Regions from separate parts of the Pseudoalteromonas sp. NCCP-2140 genome, predicted to be linked through region 3. Evidence: predicted binding sites of a transcription regulator. Region 3 holds the regulator's gene; each other region holds the start of a gene.
What was found. Region 3 encodes sigma-54, which starts transcription at its own class of promoters, with help from an activator protein. Its sites were predicted from a motif close to GTTGGCACGNNNNTNGNNT; they were not measured.
Positions count from the first base shown of each region.

Region 1: the regulator sigma-54 is predicted to act here: its motif matches at 1,943-1,961, upstream of NFU46_RS04730 (flagellar basal body rod protein FlgF).
Region 2: the regulator sigma-54 is predicted to act here: its motif matches at 3,587-3,605, upstream of dps (DNA starvation/stationary phase protection protein Dps).

Region 1 covers NZ_BRCZ01000002.1:171,863-177,590, reverse strand. Annotated here, with positions in the region: gene flgH (flagellar basal body L-ring protein FlgH) at 1-318, opposite strand, end outside; gene flgG (flagellar basal-body rod protein FlgG) at 334-1,122, opposite strand; gene NFU46_RS04730 (flagellar basal body rod protein FlgF) at 1,144-1,908, opposite strand; gene flgE (flagellar hook protein FlgE) at 2,069-3,421, opposite strand; gene NFU46_RS04720 (flagellar hook assembly protein FlgD) at 3,473-4,153, opposite strand; gene flgC (flagellar basal body rod protein FlgC) at 4,167-4,598, opposite strand; gene flgB (flagellar basal body rod protein FlgB) at 4,601-5,011, opposite strand; gene NFU46_RS04705 (protein-glutamate O-methyltransferase CheR) at 5,147-5,728, opposite strand, start outside.
Region 2 covers NZ_BRCZ01000006.1:43,848-49,575, forward strand. Annotated here, with positions in the region: gene NFU46_RS13210 (hypothetical protein) at 1-604, shown strand, start outside; gene NFU46_RS13215 (serine hydrolase) at 633-1,862, shown strand; gene corA (magnesium/cobalt transporter CorA) at 1,984-2,940, shown strand; gene dps (DNA starvation/stationary phase protection protein Dps) at 3,002-3,520, opposite strand; gene NFU46_RS13230 (HPP family protein) at 3,745-4,164, opposite strand; gene NFU46_RS13235 (substrate-binding domain-containing protein) at 4,244-5,254, opposite strand; gene NFU46_RS13240 (LytTR family DNA-binding domain-containing protein) at 5,422-5,728, shown strand, end outside.
Region 3 covers NZ_BRCZ01000003.1:472,149-477,876, forward strand. Annotated here, with positions in the region: gene kdsC (3-deoxy-manno-octulosonate-8-phosphatase KdsC) at 1-284, shown strand, start outside; gene lptC (LPS export ABC transporter periplasmic protein LptC) at 281-835, shown strand; gene lptA (lipopolysaccharide transport periplasmic protein LptA) at 825-1,346, shown strand; gene lptB (LPS export ABC transporter ATP-binding protein) at 1,343-2,068, shown strand; gene NFU46_RS08810 (RNA polymerase factor sigma-54) at 2,176-3,672, shown strand; gene hpf (ribosome hibernation promoting factor) at 3,700-3,987, shown strand; gene ptsN (PTS IIA-like nitrogen regulatory protein PtsN) at 3,991-4,443, shown strand; gene rapZ (RNase adapter RapZ) at 4,444-5,289, shown strand; gene NFU46_RS08830 (HPr family phosphocarrier protein) at 5,303-5,575, shown strand.

The DNA.
Region 1 (5,728 bases), on a different contig from region 3:
ACCGCCAAGGCCAATAACAGGGTCTAAACTAGCGTCCGTTTCTTTATCGGTTTCGGTTTTTGCCGCTTTGGTGGCTTGCGTTGATTCTTGCAATTTAACCGTGATGATATCGCCAGCGCGCAATGCCTTTTTATCTGAGTACAAGTCATCTGCTGAATAACTATCAAACAACGAACCCGTTGGAACCATTGGCTCAGTTGTTGGCTCCGGATACATAGGTGCATAGTAAGGGTCATCCTGAACCACATGATGATTTTGCGTTGTCATACAACCACCCAGCATTAATGCTGCCGATGTGACTAAGATAATATTACGCATGCTGCCTCCTACCCATTAAAGCTGTTGATTGATGTAACTAAGCATTTCATCAACCGCTGAAATCACTTTTGAATTCATTTCATAAATTCGTTGTGTTTCGATCAAGTTAACCAGCTCTTCTGTTACATTCACGTTAGAGGTTTCAAGAGAGCCTTGAACCACAGTACCTAAACCATCGATACCTGGGTTACCTTGCACAGGCGCGCCACTCACCGCGGTTTCTGTGTATAAGTTTTGCCCCATTGGCTCAAGACCTGATGGATTAATAAAGTCACTAATTGTTAGCTGACCGATTACTACGTTCTCTGCTTGCCCTGAAATACGTACCGACACTTCACCGTCTTGCGAAACAGTAATTGATTGTGCATCGTCTGGTACGTTCATTTCCGGCTGTAATGGAAAACCTGCACCCGAGGTCACAATACGACCATCTTCGTCAGTTGTGAATTGACCATTACGTGAATAGGCAATGTTGCCATCTGGCAATTGCACTTCAAAAAAACCAGGACCTGAGATCATCCAATCCAATGAATTTTCTGTGGTAAGCATGTTACCTTGTGAAAAGTTCTTTTGGTTAGCAACCACTTTGGCACCGGCACCAAGCATTAAGCCTGATGGCATTTCAGTGTCTTGAGATGAACGACCACCTGGTTGGTTGATGTTTTGATATAGTAAATCTTCAAATACGGCGCGGCTTTTTTTGTAACCGACCGTGCTGGCATTTGCGAGATTATTTGAGATCACCGAAATATCGGTTTGCTGGGCGTCAAGCCCGGTTTTACTGATCCATAATGCAGGATTCATAACTCTACCCTCTCAGTCATCTTAAACAATGCGTAACAGCTGATCTTGACGCTCATCAAGCTCTTCGGCTGTTTTCATCAATTTAACTTGTAATTCAAATTGGCGTTGATTGCTGATCATGTCGACCATTTCATGTACTGGGTTCACGTTTGACATTTCAAGCGTTCCCGACATTACTTTTACGTTTGGTGAAATATCACAAAAACCACAAAGATCATTGACCAACATGTCTTCTTTTGGCCGAAATAAGCCGTCGTTACCCTTTTCAAGCTGAGTATTATCAGCCTCAATCACTTTTAAGCGATCAACCACTTCTAAAAAGTTAGCAGGCGCACCTTGCGGGCGAACCTGAATAGCACCGTCTTCACTAAACTCAACTTTCTCGATAGGTAACGGCAAAATGATTGGGCCACCTTCGCCAATTACTTGACGGCCGTGGCTAGTGATCAATGCGCCATCTGGAGTAATGTTTAATGTGCCAGTTTTGGTGTATGCCTCATTGCCTGAAGCATCTTGTACACTCAACCAACCACGGTCACTCATCGCGATATCAAGCTCGCGGCCAGTTTCAACAAAACCACCCGATTCCATATTAGATCCAGGGCGTTCTTGCATTGCAAACACCCTAGATGGCAGACCTTCACCGAAGGCTTGCATAGAGCGCGCTTGTGCAAAATCAGCTTTAAAGCCAGTGGTGTTAGCATTAGCAAGATTGTTGGCCTTGAGCTCAAGACCTCGCAAACTTTGCTTAGCACCCGACATGGCAATGTAGACCATTTTGTCCATAACATTGACTCACTAAAAATACGATAACTAAGAAATGCAATAAAAGTGCCAAAGTAAAATTGACGCTAAAATAGGAAAGAAAAATAGGCTGCTAGCATGAAAAAAGGCTGCCAATAGAGGGAGCAGCCTTCGTGTCGGATTAGGCTTAAAGCCGTTAAAATTAACGGATCTGTAGGATGTTTTGTTGTAGTGTTGAGTTAACCTCAAGCGCACGTGAATTTGCTTGGAAATTACGCTGAGCGCTAATTAAGTCTACAAGTTCGCTTGTTAAGTTAACGTTTGACTGCTCAAGCGCTGACGAGTTAATTGAACCTAAAGTACCTGAACCTGGTTCACCAGCAATTGGCTCACCTGAGGTTAAACTTTTCTTCCAAGCAGTATTACCCACTTGCTGTAACCCTTGCGAGTTCGAAAAACGAACCATCGCAACTTGCCCTAGGAATGAGGTATCACCATTACTGTATGAAGCAACAATTTTACCATCAGTACCAATGTCGATACCTGAAAGGCGACCAACAGTCGCACCATCTTGCTCAAGTGCTTTCACTTCAAAGTTACTTGCATACTGAGTCGGTATTTTATTAGTTGTACCAGCTTCATCGCGCCAATTAATGTTTACATCATCTGGGAAACTCGCACCATTAGACAGTAAACCAGATAAACCACCAGACGGTAATGTTAATGGATTAAATGTAGCATCCGTATTAGGGTTCCCATCCGTGCTTTGTGGTAAACCACTTGAGTCAAATTGAAAAGTCGAGATAGCCGTATATGGCGTTGTAGTTTGCTCAGTACCATCCGCTGCAAACGGCTTTTCATCAAGTGTGGCATATACTTCCCATTCATTGTCATTACCAGTCACCGCAGAGTCTGTTTTCACAAAAAAGAACTGTAGAATATGTGGCTCACCTAATGAATCATAAACAGTTGTTGATGTTGAGCTGTTATATGAGGCGCTGGTTTCTGGATCAAATGGTGTCACTGCAGGGTTTAATGCACGCGAATCTAGGTTGAATGACGAATAAACATTCGTCGTAGCACGTGGTGAACCTGATGCATCTGGAATTTGTAGCGCAGAAGAAGTACTCAAGCTTACAGAAGTTGTATCACCGGTTGCTTCATCAACAGGGAAACCTTGTAAGTAATTGCCGCTTGCATCAACAATAAAGTTATCTTTATTTAATTTAAACGCGCCTGCACGAGTGTATGTGAAATCTTGCGCGCCTAAGTCATTCGCCATTGCGAAGTAACCTTCACCGGTAATCGCTAAATCGAGCGAGTTATTTGTGAAAGATAACGAACCTTGGTGGAATTGTTGTGCCACCATTGTTGTTCTTACACCATCACCATTTTTTGTTTTACCAGAACTAAATACTGATGATGCGTACACATCAGCAAACTCTGCACGAGACTCTTTAAAGCCCGTAGTATTCACGTTAGCAATGTTATTTGCTGTAACGTCTAAATCTTTTTGCGCGGCTGCTAAGCCTGTTAATGCAATATTGAAGCTCATAACTCACCTCTAACCTATCTCTTAGCCTAAGCTAACCCAAACCTTTTTTACTTATGCGATTTCAGCTATATCAGTTAGCCTAACCGCACCCTCTTTTGTATTTACGATAATGCCGCTTGCACCATTAATATTGACACTTTCAATATTCTTAAAGGTCGCCATTGGCATACTGCTGTAGTCTCCATTTACAAAGCCTTCAGCGCTGATGTCATACTCACCTTCAGGGAGCACATTGCCATCATTGTCTTTACCATCCCACTCAAAACGAAGTGCACCCGCTGACTGAGAACCTAATTCAATGGTACGCACTAACTGGCCTGATGAATCCGTTATTCTTAGCGTTAAAGATTCAACAGCGGTTTCTGCAACCACCGACCCTTTAGCTAGATTTTCGCCATCAAAGTCAATGGTGTCAGACTCAAGTAACGCTTGCTTACCAACGAGCGTTGAAGCCTGTAACGCAGAATTTGATGTCATTGATGCAGTGAGTGATTCAAACTTCTCATTTAAGTTTGAAATACCCTCAGCCATAGTGAAATTCGTCATCTGCGCAATCATTTGATCGTTGTCTGCAGGCTTGCTTGGGTCTTGAAACGACAACTGTTGTGTTAAAAGTGAGAAGAAGTCTTCTTGCGTTAAAGTATCATCTTTCTCTTCTGTTTTATTTTGATTGTCTTGCCAACGTAAATTATCTAAATACGTTGATGACGCACTGCTGATGTCGTTACTCATAACTTATCCTCGGTTACCGCTGCCCAAGCAACAGTGTTTTACTTAACATTTGCTTAGCTGCATCAGCAACTTGCACATTTGTTTGGTAAGAGCGAGAGGCTGAAATCATATTTGCCATTTCTTCTACAACATTAACGTTAGGTTTGTAGATATAACCATTTTCATCCGCACTTGGGTGGTTCGGGTTATATTCAATTTGCAGAGGTTTATCACTCTCTACAACACCTAATACTTTAACGCCAACAGAAGAGCCCTGAGGATTGCTTTGTGATGATGACGCTTTAGTCAGCTCTGCAGCAAAAACAGGATGGCGCGCTCGGTATGTCTGATCTTGGCTGGAGCTAATCGTATTCGCATTCGAGATATTACTGGCTGTGGTATTTAAGCGAACATTTTGCGCACTCATACCGGTTGCTGAAATATCAAAAACATTATACAAACTCATGATTAAGCTCCTTGACTACCGAGGGCTTTTTTAAGGCCTTTAATTTTACTACTCATAAATTGCAGGCTTGCCTGATACTCTAATGAGTTCTGTACATACAAGTTTCGTTCCACTTGTATATCGACTGAGTTACCATCACCTGTATCTGCTTGATTTGGCGTACGAAACATTTCTGCACTGCCAACAAAACGACTGCCCCCGGCAATATGTTTAGCATCGGTTCTTACCATGCTATTGCCGCCTTGTTGGTTGCTTTTTGCCGCTTTTAATGCCGAGGCAAAATCGATATCTTTCGCTTTATAGCCCGGCGTATCAGCATTAGCGATATTTGTCGCTAATAACTCAGCGCGTTGTGAACGGATCAACATCGCATGAGGATGAACACCAAATGCTTTATCAAAACTGATAGCCATAACCATCTCCAAAAAATTGACTCTGTAGTGGTTAATGCAAAAGCTAAGCCAAAAATTTAGGAGTGATTTAATTTATATAAGAGACTGAAAAATAGTTAAATTTAGCAACCTAAGGGCTAGGTTGCTAAGGAGGGTTTACTTTTTCTGATAGATGATACCGGGGTTACAACGAACCATATCAAAGCTATCACTTAAGCCCGCCATTGATTCTGACGCACCTAAAAACAGGTAACCTTTCGGGTTTAAAGCTTGAGCAAATTGCGAAATGATTTTAGCTTTTACTTCTGGTGAAAAGTAAATCAACACATTACGGCAAAATATGATGTCAAACTTGCCCATTAAAGCGTATGAATCCAATAAGTTTAAATGTCTAAAGCTGACCATTTTACGTATAGGGTCAACTACCTGAGCCATTCCATTACCGCTGTCCTTGAAGAACTTTTGACGACGCTCCATCGACAAGCCACGAGCAAGGGCTAGCGAGTCATACTCAGCATTCTTGCACATATCAAGCATGGTATTAGAGATATCAGTGCCAATAATTTGCGCACCCATCTTTAATACGCCTGGATTTTTAGATTGGAACTCGGCAACCGACATGGCAATTGAGTACGGCTCTTGTCCTGATGAACTTGCCGCTGACCATATCTTTAGTGGCCTACGCACATCTTTAAGCTCAGGAAATAGTTTTGTTTTCAATAACTCAAACGGATATTG
Region 2 (5,728 bases), on a different contig from region 3:
TGACTATTTACTACCCGGCATAGCAGCAGGATTACTTGCTGTGATTTTTCCCATGTACTGGATTTCAGTTTTTGGCGAAACACTTGATGGCTTAGGAGAGGCGCTTAAGCTTGATTTACAAAGCTTAAACTTTTCAGACCTTGTGTTCGTGCTCATCGGTGCACTTGAAATTTACGTGTACCTGAGTTTACGCAAAGCACTAAAAGATATGTTCGATGTTGAAGGTGTACGCATACTGTTATGTGTGCTTGCGGTGCTGGTATTAGCTTTTCATGCCACTGTGTTATGTGATGTTTATCTTGCCGTAGCTGGTGATAAAGCATCGAATGATGTAGTAGAAAGTATTTCAATTATTGCCATGGTGGTCTCGGCTGGAAGTTTAGGCTTGTATGCCTTAGTGGGTTTGATCACAGCCGCGTTATTACTAACAAAGCGCCATGGAATGTCATCGTTGCTAACGGTGTTTTCTATCCTACTGTTGCTGATGTGCATCTTACAGCTAACGGTGATTTTTGCTTACTTGAATGTGTTTTTATTCCCAGCAGCATTATTAATTTTAATGGTGTTCTTTATCAAAAAGCCTGAGCAAATTGAAGTGATTTAACAACGCTTTGTAACACAAGGAATAGGGTATGAGCTGGTTTAAAACGATTCTGTTAACGCTATTTTTGTCATTTTTTTGGGCTGCTACCTGTGTGTATGGTGGTGTCAGTGGTTGGTTTTTAAAACCCATTGCCGAAACGGGCAATACTGAGCAATTTATTGCTAACAGTCAGGCGCTGATTGCCAACAATGAAGCAAGCATCGCTTATGTTTTGATTGAAAATGGCCAAGTGGTTTTTCAAGATTACTCAAAAAGCAAAGATGAAATAACCGCAAATACTTTGTTCCCTGTGGCATCGCTCAGTAAATTTATTACCGCCTATGGCGTGATGACTCTGGCAGAGCAACAACAAATTCGTTTAGATCACGCGATTAATGAGCAACTGACGGGTTGGCAGTTACCTGAATCAGAGTTTGATAATCAATCAGTTAGCCTTGCTCATCTGTTATCTCATACTGCGGGGCTTGGTGATGGTTTAGGCTTTGCTGATATTGAGCTAAATGAAACCGTACCAAGCGTGCTTGCGTCGCTAAACAAGCCGCTATCATCAACGGGTGTGCGTGAAATTAAAGTCACCAAGCCTGTGGGCGATTTTCAGTATTCTGGGGGCGGCTATTTGATGCTCGAGCTGCTGGTCGAAGAAAAAACGAATCAACGCTTTGCAACTTGGATGGCTGATAACGTCTTTAAGCCAGTCAATATGACTGATGCTAGTTACGATGTACTCACTGAGTTAGACAACATCGCACCTGCTTATGATAAAAGCGGTCAAGCTGCGGGGCATTTTCAATACGCATCGGCAGCGGCAACAGGCTTACTGGCAAGTAGCCATGACTTAATCGCTTTAGTGCAAGCATTAACATCACCTCAAACAGGGCAGTTAAGCCCGCAAATGATCAGTACCATGCGAGCGCCTTTGGCAATTAGCTTAGGCGCACCAATTTGGGGGCTAGGTACCATGCTTTATGTACCAACAGCATCGGGAGATTTTGTGTTTGGCCATGATGGCGCGAATGAGCCAGCAATAAATAGCACACTTCGCATCAACCCAGATAACAATGATGCAATCATCGTACTTAGCAGCGGCGGTGAACATATTGCATCAAAGCTCGATTATGAATGGACGCTTTGGCAAACCGGTTACCCCGACTTTTTAGCGTTTGATGTTGCCTTGCAAAGTGCTTTTGTACCTTGCTTAATAGGCCTTGGCATCATCTTGATAGGTATGCTTTTGGTGCGTTTCAAAAAAGCGAAATAAGCAATTGATGTTAGGTTTAAATTATTTTTCTGCTTTACCCAGTAATTAGTAGCATTGTCATTGTTCATTAACGTGAACAGCTATAGTATTTGCTTTACATTGATTATTCAGGGTAGGGCGCATGTTACGATTTTTTTCTATAGACCAAGGTGTGATCACAGAAACTGAGCCAGCTGCAGATACGCCTCTTGCAACCGCCATAAAAAATGCCCACTGGATTGATACCATAAATCCAACCGAAGAAGAACGACAAGCGCTGGCAAGCACGCTTAATATCACACTACCTGGTGCTGATGATGTTGAAGAAATCGAAGCCTCTTCCCGTTGTTTTATTGACCATGAAGGCTTGCATGTGCATGCGCTTTTCATGTCACCAAATGAAGGGCGCTTTAATACGGTAACCGTGGCTTGTTTGCTACAAGACAACTGCTTGCTGACAATCCGCGATGATGAACTAGCCGATTTTCGTCTATTACGACTGCGTGCTCGTAAAGGGCAAGTTGCGTGTGATAATCCAAAGCAACTTTTGGTGACTTTATTTGACCAAAAAGTCGAAAACCACGCTGATATGCTTGAAGACATGCATCACCAATTAGAAAAACTCAGTGCCTACGTACTTGAAGAAGATGATTCTGATTTAGAAGAAGCTGTTAGCCGAATTTCTCGCCTTGAAGATAATAACGGTAAGGTGCGTTTATGTTTGATGGATACTCGCCGGAATATCTCGTTTTTACTGCGCCACCTAGGAGCGCCTACAGAAGATCGAGAATCACTACGTGAAATTGTGCTTGATATTGATACCCTCATGTCTCACTGTACATTTTTGTTTGATAAGGTTAATTTCTTAATGGACTCGACTCAGGGTTTTATTAACATCGAACAAAACCAAATTATCAAAACTTTCTCAATTGCCTCTGTGGTGTTTTTACCGCCGACCGTCGTCGCCAGTATTTATGGAATGAATTTTAATAGCATGCCTGAACTGCAATGGGCATGGGGTTACCCGTTTGCAATTGGCATTATGTTGCTGTCTGGCTTTGCACCATACTTGTTCTTTAAACATAAAGGTTGGTTGTAACAAAGCATAAAAAAGCCCAGCAATTGCTGGGCAAGGGGTCTTCGGATAGACCTAGGGGGGTTTAACCTTTCAATTCGCCGGTAGACGATTCGATATGTGCACGAACAAACCATTGAAATTGTTCTAAATCAGCCAGTTGGCCGGTGATCATATCTTCAGAAACTGGGTCTAGCTCACCAAGCTTATCGATAGCTGCACGGTGGTCTTTATTGACTCCGTTATACACTTTATCAAGGGCTGTTAGATGGTCAGTAACTAAGCCTTTACCAATTGAATAATCTTGCCAAGTACGGCGTTCTACAATTGATTGTGGTGTGCCAACAGGTACGCCGCCCATAGTTGCAATACGCTCTGCAATCGTGTCAGTCATCTCTTGCACTGCGCTTACTTGCGGGTCTAACATTTCGTGTACACCAATAAAATTAGGGCCAACAACATTCCAATGAATGTGTTTTAAAGTGAGGTGTAAATCGATTAAAGCGACCATGCGCTGGTCTAGAATAGCAATCGTGTCAGCTGCAGCTTGGTCTTTAACACCGGGTGCTGTAAATTCTGCGATTTTTGATGATGAATTACTCATTACTCCTCCGAGATTATCTATAAAATTCCTTTCGCTTTTAGTTTAAAAGCGCGCTTGATTAGGTAGAAGCAAGCGCTGTGCCTAAAATGGAATGTTTATAAATAATTGAATTTTAAAGGTTAATTTAATTTCATTTTAAGGTGGAGTGTTTGTGGGGAGGTATGAGTATGAAAACTCTGCACACCTTCTGTAAAAAATTCAGTGTGCAGATACAAATTTACGACTTAAGAAAGCAATGCAGCTGCTAAACGAACAAAATCAGATGAAGTTAGAATTCCCACTAGGTTGTTTTCTTTATCAACCACAGGCATGCAGCCATGACGGTTTTCAACAAAAAACTTAGCAACTTCGTGAAGCGGTTGCTCTGGCGAGATACTAGTAAAATCGGTAGCCATAATATCAACTACTTTAGTTTGCTTTTCTTTGCGTTCAAGGGCGCTGGCGCTGTAATTAGCCATGATATTCATTACCTGAGCAATCATGATTTTTTGCGTTAACATGCCAACTAAGCCACCGTGCTCATTGATCACTGGAATATGGCGAACATTCTTCTCTTTCATTAGATTATGCGCGTCATGAAGGGTATTTTGCGCACTTATGGCGAATGGGTCTGGCGTCATCAAATCACTAACTAGGTGTGTCATGGCTAAATCCTTACAATTAATCAAGTTGTGGTAAGTCTAGCGCTTATCGAGTTAATTGCACTTTAGTTAGATCAAAGTTTTAGTGATTAACGGTGCAAGTACCTGCATTACTTTGCTGACAATAGTGAAAGTCTAAATAATAGTGAGACTTAGCTGGGCGTTCACCTTTAGTGAGGTATTGATACATCAACTCGGCAGAAAGTCGGCCCATTTCAAAAGGGTTTTGACCAATATTGGCCGATGATAATCCTTGCTGTAATACTTCTAATTGCATTTGCTCAGTATCAGCAGAAACGATCACCACCTCTTGATTGGCAATGCGTTGTTTATGTTTAGCAATCACGTTTGCATAGTTAGAGTTAAATTGAGCAAAACCCGCTACCGCTAAAAATAGTGGTGGATTTTCAAGGTTAAGCAGTTTGTCGAGTTGACCGAGGGAGACTTCTCGCTTGCCTAAGCTATATAAAGGGCATCTATCGAACTCACTCCAGCCATTTTCACCGCTTAAACGTTTATCTTTTTGCCCAGATAACGCATAGCGAACACCTTCAATACGCTTGTTTAAATTAGGTGTTGTTGAGTGCCCTGATTGAATACAAACCTGGTTATTTTCTTTGTTGGTGAATTTTTTTAATTCGTTACCTAAGGCCACACCATAATCAAAATTATTGGTACCTACGTAGGTTAAACGGTACTGCTGATCTTTCTCGAGCAGATCAGAGTCAAACGTGATCACAGGAATGTTGTTATCTTTAAGCTTTTTTAATGCTCTTTCAACAAGGTAATTGGAATCTGTGGTTGCGATTAATAAACCACTAATGTTGTTTCTGCGAACTAGGTCGGTGATCACTAATACTTGCGTGCGAATATCTTGAAAGTCTTTGGGGCCGTCGTAAATACATTCAAAATCGAGATGCTGTTTTGCAAATTGCTCACACCCTTTAAAGGCTTGCTGATAAAAGCTATCGTTTTTGGTTTTACCCACAACAGCCACCACATATTTAGCCTGAATTGGCAGGGCAAAAAGCCAAAAACTGGCACACAAAAGTACCCAGTTTAATTTAAAATTTAATAATACTTTTAAAGACATAGCACTACATATTGCAAGTTAAGTATAAGCACGAGCTAATTATAGTGGCAGAGTTCGAATTTACCAGTCAGCATTTGCATCAATCAACTGGCTTTAACATATAATGAAAAAGCCTTTTTAGGGAAGCGGCTATTTTTGCTACCTTTTATGACTCAAATGGAGTGGCTATGATCATATATAAATACTGGCAGCAATTAACAACACTTTGGCAAAAGGCCACTTTTTTATGGGGGGCTTTTTTTATTCTATTTAATGCATATTGCTTTTTTTGGCGTCATTTAATTGCGGGAGGCCAATATCAGTTTATTGACTCACAAATTTTTTGGCTAAAAGAGTGGGGGGCTTTATGTACTTTAAATATTGTTCTGGTGGCTTTTGTTGATTTAAAAGCCAGGATTAATAGCAACTTATTTGTTTTTATTATTACGTGCGCAGTGACTATTTGTTCTTTGGTGATGTTACGTATTTTTGTTG
Region 3 (5,728 bases):
TTTATCAGGGACAAGAAGATAAGCTGATTGCTTATCAAGAGTTAAAAGATAAACTGGGGCTGACTGATGAACAAATTGCCTATATTGGTGATGATGGTCCAGACTTACCAGTAATGGAAAAAGTAGGGTTTGCCATTGCTGTAAACGACGCACACCCACTGATTAAAAAGCTGGCTCATTACACCACATTATTACCAGGTGGCTTTGGAGCTGTGCGTGAATTAACTGATTTACTGATGTTAGAAAACGGTAAGCCGTTAACTAGCGATGGAACCAGCGCATGAATATAGCCCGTATTTTACTGAGTATTGTTTTTGTTTGTTGCATGGTGTGGTTATGGTACCCGTACTTTAACCAATCAACAGACACAATAACTAGTGAAGACGAGATCATCGCAACACCTGATTACACCGCAGTGGCGTTAAAGCAAACAGCGTATGACGAGCAAGGCAAAATTAGTCATAAAGTGGCTGCTGCTAAAATGGAGTTGTATCAACAATTAGGGTTTACCTTTTTTGAGCAACCTATTTTTACTATTTATGGCGACCAGCAGGTTTGGCAAGTAAAAGCCAAAGAAGCCACATTGTACGAAAACGATCAGCTGATTTTTGAAGGGGATGTAGTTGCTAAAAACTTAACCCACAACGGCATGATTGAAGATATAAAAGCAGAAAACATTAATGTCGACATTGATAAAATGACCATGTTTTCTAAGCAACCTGTGACACTAACAGGACCGAATTTAAAGATTACCGGGAAAGGCTTAAAAGCCGATTTAAAAACCGAAATTGTTGAGTTAACTAACCATACACGAACCATATACTATGACCAATAAACTGAAGAAATTACTCCTGATCCCAAGCTTATTGATTGCCTTTTCGGGCGCAGCTGCCGAGCAAACTGGCGCTCAAATTAGCATTAGCTCAGATCGCCAAGTAGGTAAACTAAAAGATGGCGTTGGCATATTTGAAGGTAACGTAGAGATCGTGCATGGTAATCGTCGTATTACCGCAGAGCGCCTTGAAGCACACGGCGGTGATACCGAAGGTACAGTAGAGTTGATTATTGCCACAGGTAAGCCTGCTTACTTCGAAGAAAAGCAAGCTGATGGCACCGTAATGAGCGCTAGCGCAGAAGAAGTTCGTTATGATGTTGCAAAACGCTTCTTAACCTTAAATGGTGAAGCTGAAGTTACTCAAGCAGGTCAAAAAGTAACAGCAAAAAGCATTACCTATGATATGGCACAGCAGCTGATCAGTGCTGAAAAAGACGAAAACTCAACAGATCGTGTACACACTATTTTAGTGCCTGTTGAAAATAAAAAAGATAATAAAGGCCAACCATGAGCACATTAAAAGCAGAGCTTTTAGCTAAAAGCTACAAAGGCCGCCAAGTGGTTAAAAATGTCGGTCTTGAAGTTGAAGCTGGCAGTATTGTTGGCTTGCTTGGTCCAAATGGCGCAGGTAAAACAACGACCTTCTATATGATTGTAGGCCTAGTACCTAGCGACAAAGGTAAAATCAGTATTGATGATAACGATATCACCCTTTTACCAATGCATAGCCGTGCGCGTTTAGGTATTGGCTATCTGCCACAAGAATCGTCAATTTTTCGAAAGTTGACGGTTTACCAAAACTTGATGGCCATTTTAGAAACTCGTAAAGATCTAAATAAAACCACCCGCGAAGAAACACTCAATAGCTTACTCGATGAGTTTAGTATTCAACACATTCGTGACAGCCAAGGTATGGCGCTGTCAGGTGGTGAGCGACGCCGTGTAGAAATTGCTCGCGCATTAGCCGCTAATCCTAAATTTATCCTTTTAGATGAGCCTTTTGCTGGTGTTGATCCAATTTCAGTGTTAGATATAAAGAAAATTATTGAGCACCTAAAAAATCGTGGTATCGGTGTACTAATTACTGACCATAATGTTCGAGAAACCCTTGATGTTTGTGAAAAAGCCTACATTGTTTCTCATGGGGAGCTAATTGCATCAGGCACACCTGAGCACGTATTAGCAGACCAAACTGTACGCGATGTATATCTAGGCGAGCAATTCAGGCTGTAACCATTACGCCAGCGACTAGAGCATCTGCTAGACTTATAACAATGACAATAAATCGATAACTGTGTTTATACAGTTATCGATAACTTAAAAAGGATTGTTAGGGATACATGAGGCAATCATTACAGCTGCGCATGGGCCAGCAACTTACAATGACTCCACAACTGCAACAAGCGATTCGTTTGTTGCAGCTCAGTACATTGGATCTCCAGCAAGAAATTCAAGAAGCGCTTGATAGTAATCCCCTGCTTGAAGTGGAAGAAGCGGATTACAATGAAGAAAGCACCGGCAAGAATGAGCAAAAAGCGGAGCCTGACGATGTGCAAGTCAGCGCGTCTGCCGAAGAAGCACCTAGCGAGTACGAGCAAGAAAGTAGTGATGCTCTCAATAAAGACACCGTAAGCGATGACTTAGCAATGGACGTCACGTGGGATGAGTACATGAGTGCCGCCCCTTCAACATCGTCAGGGCCAATGCCTGAAGATGAATCTATCTATCAGGGAGCATCAACCGAAACCCTTCATGAATACCTAATGTGGCAATTACAGCTCACGCCATTTAGCCCTACTGATGAAGCGATTGCTGTGGCAATTGTAGAAGCTATCGATGACTCAGGTATTTTAACGGTAAGCTGTGAAGATATAGTCGAAAGCTTTAATCAAAATAACGATGAAGAAGAAATCGAACTTGATGAAGTCGAAGCGGTCTTAAAAAGAATTCAGTTATTTGATCCTGTGGGTATTGGCGCACGCAGTTTACAAGAATGTCTGTGCATTCAGTTACGCCAATTCGATGCTAATACGCCATATTTAGCTGAAACTAAAATGGTTTTATCTGAGCATATCGAATTATTAGCGAGTCGCGACTATCGAACTTTGATGAAAAAGACTAAGCTTAAAGAAAACGAGCTTAAAGAAGTGATGACGCTCATCCACAGCTTAAATCCTAAGCCTGCGGATAGCATAGTGCGCGAAGAGTCTGAGTACGTCATACCTGATGTATCAGTAAAAAAAGTAAAAGGTCGCTGGGTAGTCGAGTTAAACCCAGACTGTATGCCAAAGATTAGAGTGAACAGCCAATATGCGGCGATGTCTCGCTCTGTAAAATCAAGTAGCGACAGCCAATTTATTCGCTCTCACTTACAAGAAGCTAAGTGGTTTATTAAAAGCTTAGAAAGCCGTAACGATACGCTATTAAAAGTGACCAACTGTATCGTTCAACAACAACAAGCTTTCTTTGAGCATGGCCCTGAAGCAATGAAGCCGATGGTGCTAAATGATGTTGCTGAAATGGTCGAAATGCATGAATCGACGATTTCACGGGTAACAACGCAAAAATATATGCATACCCCACGGGGTATTTTTGAGTTGAAATATTTCTTCTCAAGCCATGTCAGCACCGAAAATGGTGGTGAGTGTTCTTCTACAGCAATACGCGCTTTAATCAAGAAGTTAGTCGCTGCAGAAAACTCAGCTAAACCATTGAGTGATAGCAAAATTGCAGATATATTGGCTGAGCAAGGAATTAAAGTAGCTAGACGTACAATTGCAAAATATCGTGAGTCTCTAGCAATACCTCCGTCTAATCAGCGTAAGAGTCTGATTTAGACGTTTTACATAGAAGGAAAAATGCTTATGCAACTAAATTTAACTGGTCGTCATGTAGAAATCACAGATTCATTAAGAGACTATGTAAACACCAAGTTTGCAAAACTAGAAAGGCATTTTGACCATATTAATAATGTTCATGTCATTCTAGATGTAGAAAAATTAAGCCAAAAAGCAGAAGCAACTTTACATGTAAACGGAGGCGAATTGTTCGCTTCTACAGAACATCAAGATATGTACGCAGCCATTGACTCACTGATCGATAAACTTGATCGCCAAGTCATTAAACACAAAGAGAAATTAGCTCGACATTAAATTATGAAACTAAGTTCACTTACTAACCAGGACTGCAGCAAAGCTGCGGTCCTTTTTAATAGCAAAAAAAGAATTCTTGAATATATCAGCGAACTGGCCCACCAGCAGCTTCCTCATTTATCGCAACAAGATATCCTAGATGCTTTACTCAACCGAGAAAAACTAGGTAGCACCGGCATTGGCCGAGGTATTGCTATTCCACATGGCCGAATGAGCGGCGCAGATGAGCCTCATGCATTTGTGATAGTGAGTGAATCCCCTATTAATTTTGATGCAATTGATAATCGTCCAGTTGATATTTTTGTGGCACTCATCGTACCAGATGGTGACTGTCAGCTTCACCTAAAGACCTTATCAACAATTGCTGATAGACTTAAAGATAAAGAATTTTGTAAACAGCTGCGTAGTGCTACTACCGATCAGCAACTGTTTCAGGTCATATCAGCAGAGGCATAAATGGAATTAATAATTATCAGCGGTCGCTCAGGCTCAGGTAAATCGGTCGCTTTACGAGTACTTGAAGACTTGGGCTATTATTGCGTTGATAATATTCCGGTTAATTTACTGCCTTCGCTCGTACGTAGTGTGTCTGATAACTACGATAAAATAGCGGTCAGCATCGACGTGCGTAACTTACCGAAAGAGCAGCAAGAATTTAATGATATTCTTGAGTACCTGCCAGGTTTCGCAAACCCAACACTATTCTATTTAGACAGTGATGACCAAACTCTGATCAAGCGCTTTTCAGAAACACGCCGCTTGCATCCACTATCTATTGATTCTTTGCCGCTTGATCTGGCCATTAAACAAGAAAAAATCCTGCTTGATGTGTTGATCACTCGCGCTGACTTTATGATTGATACCACTGATCTGAGTGTTCATCAGTTAGCAGAATCAATTCGCGAAAAGATTTTAGGTAAAAAAGATAAAAAGCTGATTATTACTTTTATGTCGTTTGGCTTTAAGCATGGTATTCCAAAAGAAGCTGACTACGTTTTTGATGCACGCTTTTTACCTAACCCACACTGGGAACCTGATTTAAAGCCACTAACAGGCCTTGATCAACCAGTAAAAGATTACCTAGCTAGCCACAGCATAGTGCAAAAGTTCACGTGGCAAATACAAACCTTTGTGCAAACTTGGTTGCCACATTTAGAGCGTAATAACCGCAGTTACCTGACCATTGCTATTGGTTGTACCGGCGGCCAGCATCGCTCTGTTTACTTAGCGCAAACAATTGGTGAGAGCTTTGCCAAAAGCCATGCTAATGTAAAAATTCGCCACCGCGAACAAGACATTTAATTAGGCACCAACAATGCACGCTGAAGATACCTTTTTAATTCAAAACAAACTTGGCTTACATGCTCGTGCTGCTACTGTTTTAGCGCAATTAGCGCTGCAATTTGATGCCAAAATTACGCTTTATCAAGATGATAAAGAAGCTGAAGGCGACAGCGTGTTAGCATTAATGCTACTTGAAAGTAGTCAGGGTAAAGAAGTTCGCGTTGTGTGCGAAGGCCCTGACGCCGATGCTGCATTAACGGCAATCGGCGAATTAATTGCACAACGCTTCCACGAGCAAGAATAGCATTTGCTAAGACTTCAGGGTTTACGGTAAACTTAATTCGGATATTTAAAATTCCCTTTAAATATCCTACTTTTATATCGCTCGCTTTTCTAAATTACAAAACTCTTAATAAATTTATCGCAGTGCGACGATATCTCTGCAAATACACTACAA